Regions from separate parts of the Azonexus sp. MM2026_4 genome, predicted to be linked through region 1. Evidence: predicted binding sites of a transcription regulator. Region 1 holds the regulator's gene; the other holds the start of a gene.

Region 1 (4,410 bases):
GGAAATCAGTTCGAGCGCCAGTTCCGACTTGCCGACCCCGGAATCGCCGGTGATCAGCACGCCCATGCCGAGCACGTCCATGAATACCCCGTGCAGGCTGACCGTATCGGCGAGGCGAGCGGAAAGGTAGATGCGCAGGTGATCGATCACCGCTGAACAATGCTTGGGCGAAAGGATCAACGGCACATCGGCCTGCCGACAGGCTTCGAGCACGAAATCGGGCGGCTTGAGTCCATCGGCAACGATCATCGCCGGCGTCCTGGCCGACAACAGATCGCTGAATAGCTGGCCGAAGCGGCGTTCGCCGATCCGCATCGCCCAGTCGTACTCGGCCTGCCCCATGACCTGCAGGCGTTCCGGGTGAATGATGTTGATGTGGCCGACGACGTCGGCGCCGTAATTGCTCGCCGCCTTCAGTTCGACCCGACGGTCGGCACGCTGGCCGACTACCCAGTTGAACAACAACTGCTCGCGGTTGTCCTGGTACAACTGTTCAAGGCTGATGTGGCGCACGGCGCGGAATCAGGACTTCTTGAACAGGGAGAGAACGGTTGCGACGTCGGGCGCCGCCAGCAGGGCTTCGCGGAAGGCCCGGTCGGAGAAGCGTTGCGCCAGTTCGGAAAGGATCTGCAGATGCTCCTCGGTCGCCTGCTCCGGCACCAGCAACACGAATAGCAGGGTGACCGGGCGGCCGTCCGGCGAATCGAAGGGAATCGGTGTGGTCAGGCGGATTAGTGCACCGGCCGCCTGTTTCAGGCCTTTGATGCGGCCATGCGGGATCGCGATGCCCTGACCGAGGCCAGTGGAGCCCAGCTTCTCGCGAGCAAACAGGCTATCGAAAATCTGCGTCCGGGCCATGCCGAGCCGACCTTCGAAAAGCATCCCGGCCTGTTCGAAAACACGTTTCTTGCTGCTCGCATCCAAATCAAGCAGAACCTGGTCGGCAGTCAGAATGTTGTCTAGGGGGGTCATGGGAAAGTGTTGAAGCAAAAAGACCGCAGCCGGGAATGGCTGCGGTCAGGGCCGGCTTATTCGCCTTCAAGGTGCTGCGACGGTTTCTCACCGCGATGGTGATCCTGCACCTTCTGCTTGTACTTCTGGACCTGGCGGTCGAGCTTGTCGAACATGGCATCGATCGCTGCGTAAAGATCGTCGCCGGCTTCCTCGACATGGATGTCCTTGCCCGGCACGTGCAGGGTAACTTCAGCCTGCTGCTTGAGCTTCTCGACCGAGAGCACGACGCTGACGCCGGTCACCTTGTCGAAGTGACGCAGAACGGGTTCGAGCTTGTTCTCGACGTATTCGCGCAGGGCCGGGGTAACTTCAATATGATGACCGCTGATTTGCAGATTCATTTTTTCTCCTCTCTCTACAGGGTCTTTCGTAAATTGACCGGCGGGATGTTCAACGATTCGCGGTATTTGGCGACCGTGCGTCGGGCAACGACGATTCCCTGCTGGCCTAGTATTTCGGATAATTGACTATCCGACAAGGGCTTCTTGCCATCCTCCGCCGAAATCAATTGCTTGATCAGCGCACGAATGGCGGTGGCAGAACAGGCACCGCCAGTATCGGTGGATACGTGGCTGCCAAAGAAGTATTTGAGCTCGAAAATTCCCCGCGGCGTCGCCATGTATTTCTGGCTGGTCACCCGTGAAATGGTCGATTCGTGGAGGCCGAGCAGGTCGGCAATCTCGCGCAGGACCAGGGGCCGCATGGCGACTTCGCCGTGCTCGAAGAATTGGCGCTGGCGGTCGACGATGGCCTGGGTGACGCGGTGGATGGTCTCGAAACGCTGCTGGACGTTCTTGATCAGCCAGCGTGCTTCCTGCAACTGGCCGCTCAGATTGCCGTTGCCGCGCCGCTGCTTGGCGAGGATTTCCGCGTACAAGCGGTTGATGCGCAGGCGAGGGTAGGCGTCCGGATTGATGTAGGCCGTCCACTTGCCCTTGAGTTTCTTGACGATGACATCGGGCGTGATGTAACGCGCTTCGATCTGCGAATAGCCGGCGGCCGGCCGCGGATTGAGGCTGGTGATCAGTTCGTGGGCGCCCTTGAGGATTTCGTCGTCACAGCCGGTGAGTCGGCGAATCCGCGCAAAATCGCGGGCGGCCAGAAGTTCCAGGTGCTTGTCGGCGATGGCCATGGCCAACGTCCGCTCGGCGCAATCTTCCTCGACCTTGAGCTGCAGCAGCAGACATTCGCGCAGATCGCGGGCGCCAACACCGGTCGGATCGAAGTTCTGGATGTGGCGCAGGGCGATGTCGAGCTCTTCGAGTTCGACTTCGTACTCGGCGGGCAGGGTTTCCCAGAGTTCATCGAGAGGCGTCGCCAGATAACCGTCATCGTCGAGCGCTTCGATCAGGAAACGGACCAGGCTGCGATCGCGTTCCGACATCTGGGTCATTCCCAGTTGCCAACCGAGGTGCTCGCGCAGGCTGACATTGGCTGCGTGACTGTCCTGCGGGTCGTTGTCGTCATCCTCGTCACGCCCGGCGCCGGTGAAGGTACCGGCGTCGCTCGACCAGCGGTCGTCATCGACGTCGTCCGGGGTCATCGGCGGCTCGCCCTGAGCGTCCTCGTGACTTTCCGGTGGGCTTGCCGTCTCTGCCGAGCTTGCCTTGTCCGGCGAATCGAATTGCTGGGCGGCGGCATACGACTCGGTCGGGCCGTCGTCGTCGCGCTCCAGCATCGGGTTTTCCAGCAGATAGCGTTCGATCTCCTGCTGCATCTCGACCGTAGACAGTTGCAGCAGCTTGATCGACTGCTGCAACTGCGGCGTCAGGGCGAGATGTTGCGAGAGTTTGAGCTGGAGTGCCGGTTTCATTGCGGGAATGGTCTGGTCACGTAGGAATCAAAGCCGGAAATGTTCGCCAAGGTATACCTTGCGCACGCTTTCATTGTCGACAATTTCTTCCGGCCGCCCGGAAGCCAGGACGTGACCGGCGTTGATGATCACTGCGTGATCGCAGATGCCGAGGGTCTCGCGAACATTGTGGTCGGTAATCAGGACACCGATGCCGCGATCCTTGAGGAAACGGATGATTTTCTGGATTTCCAGCACGGCGATCGGATCGACACCGGCGAAAGGTTCGTCGAGCAGAATGAAACGCGGATTGGTCGCCAGCGCCCGGGCAATTTCGACACGCCGCCGCTCGCCGCCGGAAAGCGCCGCCGCATTGACATGGCGGACATGGCCGATATGCAGCTCGCTCAACAACTCCTCGAGCCGCGCGGCGATCTCGGTCGGCGTCAGCTTCTGCAACTCCAGCACCGCCTGGATGTTTTCCTCGACGTTGAGCTTGCGGAACACCGATGCTTCCTGCGGCAGATAGGACAGTCCGAGGCGGGCCCGGGCATGCATCGCCTGATGGGTCAAGCGCTCCTCGTCGATATAGACCTCGCCGCCATCGGCAACCACCAGACCGACGACCATGTAGAAACACGTGGTCTTGCCGGCGCCGTTCGGACCGAGCAGGCCGACCACCTCGCCCGACCTGACGGCGAAGGAAACGTCCTCGACGACAGTCCGCGCCTTGTAGCGCTTTTTCAGGTTATGGGCGGACAGGGTGGCTGACGGCAGGCTCATTCGTCTTCGACTCCACGCAGGACATGGCGGATCGCTTCATGGGAAAAGCCGCGATACTGCAGGAAACGCGTCTGTTTTGCACGCTCTTCCGGAGATTCCGGCGGCTGGCCGAACTTCCTGACCCAGATCGCCCGGCAACGTTCCAGCTCGTCGCCGGCCTCCGGTAGCGCCGCCGCGATCTCGCTGTCGCCGATACCGCGCTGCTTCAACTCCTGGCGCAGACGGGCGTTGCCATAGCGGCCGGCACGGGCGACCACCCGTTGCCTGGCATAGCGGTCGTCGGACAGCAGCCCCTGCTGCTCCAGCGCATCGAGCACCGCCAGCAGCGCCTCGCCGGACTCGGCCTGGGCGGCCAACCGGGCATGCAGCTCGGCCCGGCTATGTTCGCGCCGGGCCAATAACTGCAGGGCGCGCTGACGCAGTTCAGTCATCCCCGCCGGACGAACGGGTCGGCTTGAGCACCTTGGCCGCTGCCGCCTCACGGATTTTCGCCTCGATCTCGCGGGCGGTATCCGGGTGGCTACGCAGGAACTCGCGGGCGTTGTCCTTGCCCTGGCCAATCTTCTCGCCCTGGTAGGCATACCAGGCGCCGGACTTGTCGATCAGCTTGTGGGCAACGCCCATCTCGACAATCTCGCCTTCGCGGGAAATGCCTTCACCGTAGAGGATATCGAAAATGGCTTCGCGGAACGGCGGCGACACCTTGTTCTTGACCACCTTGACCTTGGTCTCGTTGCCGATCACCTCGTCGCCCTTCTTGATGCCGCCGATGCGGCGGATGTCCATGCGCACCGAAGCGTAGAACTTGAGCGCGTTACCGC
Region 2 (4,410 bases), 600 kb from region 1:
CGTCAAAAGCAAGCCAGAAATGAAGCTACGCGCCCACCCAACGGCCAGCTCTCTTTTCGCCGGTTTTGTCTGGACACTTGGATGGACGGCAATCTGGTGGCTTGCACTCGACACACCCTTGAAACCAATTCTGGTCCGGATAGGACAACTCGGTTTCGGCAAGCACGGCTACCTTCTGGGGCTGATTCCGGTATTGCTCACCGGGATAGTATTCATCGCCGGAAGGAAAAGGCGTCTTGGCATCGCTCTGATTGTTGGCGCAATCAGCGGTTGCTTGGCTTGTATCGGCGCTCTGATCATTTTTCTCATCGGACAACCCAACTTGCCACCAATCTCCATCTGGTAAGTACCGAACGCTCAGCAGCAGAAACCAAAGGAAAACGGCCCCGCAGGGCCGTTTTCCTTTTCCAAGAGTTGAACCACCTTACCAGCTCGCCTCGCGTTCCGGCGTTGCGGTGATCTTGTGGATGCTGAGGTCGGCGCCTTCGTATTCTTCTTCCTGGTCGAGGCGCAGGCCGAAGACTTTCTTCAGCAGGCCATAGACGGCGAAGCCGCCGGCCAGGGCGATGGCGATGGCGAGCAGGGTCATCAGCAGTTGCGGCATGAAGGCGACGCCACCGGCGCCGCCCAGCGCCTTGCTGCCGAAGATGCCGGCGGCGATGCCGCCCCAGGCGCCGCACAGGCCATGCAGCGGCCAGACGCCGAGGACGTCGTCGATCTTCCAGCGATTCTGGGTCAGCGTGAACATGACGACGAACAGGGCGCCGGCGACCAGGCCGACGACCAGCGCGCCCATCGGGTGCATCAGGTCGGAGCCGGCGCAGACGGCGACCAGGCCGGCGAGCGGGCCGTTATGGACGAAGCCGGGGTCGTTCTTGCCGAGCACCAGCGCGGCGAGGATGCCGCCGACCATGGCCATCAGCGAGTTGATGGCGACCAGGCCGGAGATGTTCTCGATGGTCTGCGCGCTCATCACGTTGAAGCCGAACCAGCCGACGGTGAGAATCCAGGCGCCGAGCGCGAGGAAGGGAATCGACGAGGGCGGGTGCGCCGACATCCGGCCGTCCTTGGTGTAGCGGCCGTAGCGGGCGCCGAGGAGGAGCACGGCGGGCAGCGCGATCCAGCCGCCCATGGCATGCACCACGACGGAGCCGGCAAAGTCGTGGAAGGGCGCACCAAAAGTGGTCGTCAGCCAGTCCTGGAGGCCGAACATCTTGTTCCAGGCGATGCCTTCGAAGAAGGGATAGACGAAGCCGACGAGCAGGAAGGTGGCGGCCAGTTGCGGGTAGAAACGGGCGCGCTCGGCGATGCCGCCGGAGATGATGGCGGGGATGGCGGCGGCGAAGGTGAGCAGGAAGAAGAACTTGGTCAGCTCGTAGCCGTTCTTCTCCATCAGCGTGTCGACGCCGCTGAAGAAGTGGATGCCGTAGGCGATGCCGTAGCCGACGAAGAAGTAGGCGATGGTCGAGATCGCGAAGTCGGTCAGGATCTTGACCAGCGCGTTGACCTGGTTCTTCTTGCGGACGGTGCCGACCTCAAGAAAGGCGAAGCCTGCGTGCATGGCGAGCACCATGATGCCGCCGAGCAGGATGAAGAGAACATTGCTGCCGGATTGAAAGCTATCCATGAAAACCTCCAGAACGAATCCGGCGTGGAAAGCAAGCACCATTCCAGTGCATTATTTTCTTTTCAAATCAGGGCGTTGAATTTTGCACCAAGTTGAAAAGCGCACCTCTATCGTGCATTGCGGGGCGATCGCGCCCCGCAATTGTGCATTACCTCAGTCCAGCGGGTAGCCGCGCGGCAGCAGCACCCACATGCGGCCGCGCTGTTTCATGCGTCCGGCGATGTTGCCGGCTTCCTTGCCGAAGCCCCAGAAGAAGTCGGCACGTACCGCACCGCGGATGGCACCGCCGGTGTCCTGGGCGAGCATCAGGCGGTTCAGCGGCTGCGCCGAATTGGGCCGGGTGGTGGCGAGGAAGACCGGCGCGCCGAGCGGGATCGAACGCGGGTCGATGGCGATGCTGCGTTCGGCGGTAAGCGGCACGCCCAGTGCGCCGAGCGGGCCGTCGTCGCTGGCCGGCATTTCGCGGAAAAAGACGTAGCTGGGGTTGGCGTTGAGCAGTTCGTCGAGGCGCGCCGGGTTGGCCCGCGCCCAGGCCTGGATGCCCTGCATCGAGGCTTCTTCCAGCTTGAGGTCGCCGCGGTCGACGAGCAGGCGGCCAATCGAGCGGTAGGGATGGCCGTTCTGGTCGGCGTAATTGACCCGCAGCAGGCTGCCGTCGGGCAGGCGGATGCGCCCGGAGCCCTGGATCTGCAGGAAGAAGAGTTCGACCGCGTCATCGACCCAGGCCAGCGTCCTGGCCGGCAGGCGCTTGCCCTGGGCGGCGATCTCGCCGCGCGACCAGTAGGGGACGACCTTGTTGCCCTCGATCCGGCCGCGCACGCGCTTGCCCTTGAGTTCCGGGAAGAGGTCGCCGAGTTCGACGGTCAGCAGGTTGTCCGGTACGCCATGCACCGGGTAAAAGTTGCGCTTGTCGCGCTGGCGGCTGCCCTGCAGCAGCGGCTCGTAGTAGCCGGTGATCATGCCTTCGACGGCGGCGCGGTCGTCGGTCGATACCGCGTAGGGCTGCATGACGTTCTCGAAGTAGCGGCGGATCGCCTCGGCGGAACGGGCGTCGACCTCGGCGGCGTGGGCGCAGGCCTGCTGCCAGGGGGCGCCACCGGCGCGGCTGCGCAGCGCCTGGCAGCTTTTCAGGAAGGGTTGCCAGGCGGCGCTCAGGTCATCTTCCTGCCAGCCCGGCAGGTCGCTCCAGGCGGCCAGCGTGAACACCCGGCTGAACGCCGGGGCGGCCGGCTTTTCCGCGGCGGCCTCGGCACAGGGCGGGCAGTCGGGCGCCTTGGCCGCGCCTTCCGGCGAGACGATGCGCGGCGGCACGGCACAGGCGGCCAGCGCCAGGCTGGCGGCGAGAATGGCGGTTTGGAGTTTTGACATGGCTTTGGTTAGAGTGATCGACTTTTCCCGAGTATACCTGTGACGATGATCGATCCCGCCCAACTCGAACGTTTGCTGAACCGCGCCGAACACGTCCTGTCCCGCCTCGAAGGCATCCTGCCGCCGCCCCCGGCGCAGCCCGACTGGGCCGGCGCGGTGGCTTTCCGCTGGCGCAAGAGTGGCGGCCGCGGCTGGCTGCAGGGCGTCGCCCATCCGCACCCGATCCGCCTTGCCGACATCGAGACGGTGGACGACCAGAAGGCGCGCATCGTCGCCAACACCCGCCAGTTCGTCGCCGGCCACGGCGCCAACAACGTGCTGCTGACCGGCGCCCGCGGCTGCGGCAAGTCCTCGTTGGTGAAGGCGGTGCTCAACGAATTTTCAGGCGACGGCCTGCGCCTGATCGAGGTCGACAAGCACGACCTGGTCGACCTGCCGGACATCGTCAACCTGGTCGACGGGCGGCCCGAGAAATTCATCATCTTCTGCGACGACCTCTCGTTCGAGGCCGGCGAAACCGCCTACAAGGCGCTGAAGTCGGTGCTCGACGGTTCGGTCGCGGCGCCGCCGGCCAACGTGCTGATCTACGCGACCTCCAACCGCCGCCACCTGATGCCCGAATACATGGCGGAAAACCTCGAAGTTCAGCGTGTCGGCGACGAAATCCACCCGGGCGAGGCGGTCGAGGAAAAGGTCTCGCTGTCCGAGCGCTTCGGCCTGTGGATTTCCTTCTACCCCTTCTCGCAGGACGATTACCTGGCGGTCTTCGCGCACTGGGCGCGGCAGTTCGGCGTCGCCGCGGCGGTGATCGCCGACAGCGAGCGCGAGGCGCTGAACTGGGCGCTGTCGCGCGGTTCGCGCTCGGGCCGGGTGGCCTGGCAGTTCGCCCGCGACCTCGCCGGCCGCCAGCCGGAGAGCGGCGCGTGAGCGGCATCGTCGAAGTCGCCGCGGCGGTGATGCTGCGCGCCGGCGGCAGCGAGTTCCTGCTCGCCCAGCGCCCGGAGGGCAAGGTTTACGCCGGTTACTGGGAGTTTCCCGGCGGCAAGGTCGAACCCGGCGAAAGCGTGCGCGACGCGCTGGTGCGCGAACTGCAGGAGGAGCTGGGGATCACCGTCACCGCCTGCCAGCCCTGGCTGACCCGCCGGCATGTCTATCCGCACGCCACGGTGCGCCTCAATTTCTGGCGGGTCACTGCCTGGCAGGGCGAAATCGGCATCACCGCGCCGCTCGAACACAGCGCGGTGGACTGGCAGCAGCGCGGCGCGGCGGCCAGCGTCGCCCCCATCCTGCCGGCCAACGGGCCGATCCTGAAAGGCCTGGCGCTACCGGAGACGATGCTCATCTCGTCGCTCGACGAAACGACACCGGCGGCCTGGCTGGCTCGCCTGGAACGCCGCCTGCAGAGTTCCGGCGAC

What was found. The regulator sigma-54, encoded in region 1, starts transcription at its own class of promoters, with help from an activator protein. The targets are predictions, from matches to a motif close to TGGCACGCTTNCTGCTNA.
Region 2: AC0KWY_RS16590 (ammonium transporter) is a predicted target of sigma-54. The motif match lies at 1,656-1,673, and genes of this name have one in related genera.

The regions. Positions count from the first base shown of each region.
Region 1 is NZ_CM148380.1:2,917,473-2,921,882, forward strand. It holds gene hprK (HPr(Ser) kinase/phosphatase) at 1-513, opposite strand, end outside; gene ptsN (PTS IIA-like nitrogen regulatory protein PtsN) at 523-972, opposite strand; gene hpf (ribosome hibernation-promoting factor, HPF/YfiA family) at 1,029-1,355, opposite strand; gene AC0KWY_RS13770 (RNA polymerase factor sigma-54) at 1,370-2,827, opposite strand; gene lptB (LPS export ABC transporter ATP-binding protein) at 2,855-3,589, opposite strand; gene recX (recombination regulator RecX) at 3,586-4,020, opposite strand; gene recA (recombinase RecA) at 4,013-4,410, opposite strand, start outside.
Region 2 is NZ_CM148380.1:3,520,116-3,524,525, reverse strand. It holds gene AC0KWY_RS16595 (hypothetical protein) at 20-346, shown strand; gene AC0KWY_RS16590 (ammonium transporter) at 425-1,627, opposite strand; gene mltA (murein transglycosylase A) at 1,781-2,995, opposite strand; gene AC0KWY_RS16580 (ATP-binding protein) at 3,041-3,922, shown strand; gene AC0KWY_RS16575 (Nudix family hydrolase) at 3,919-4,410, shown strand, end outside.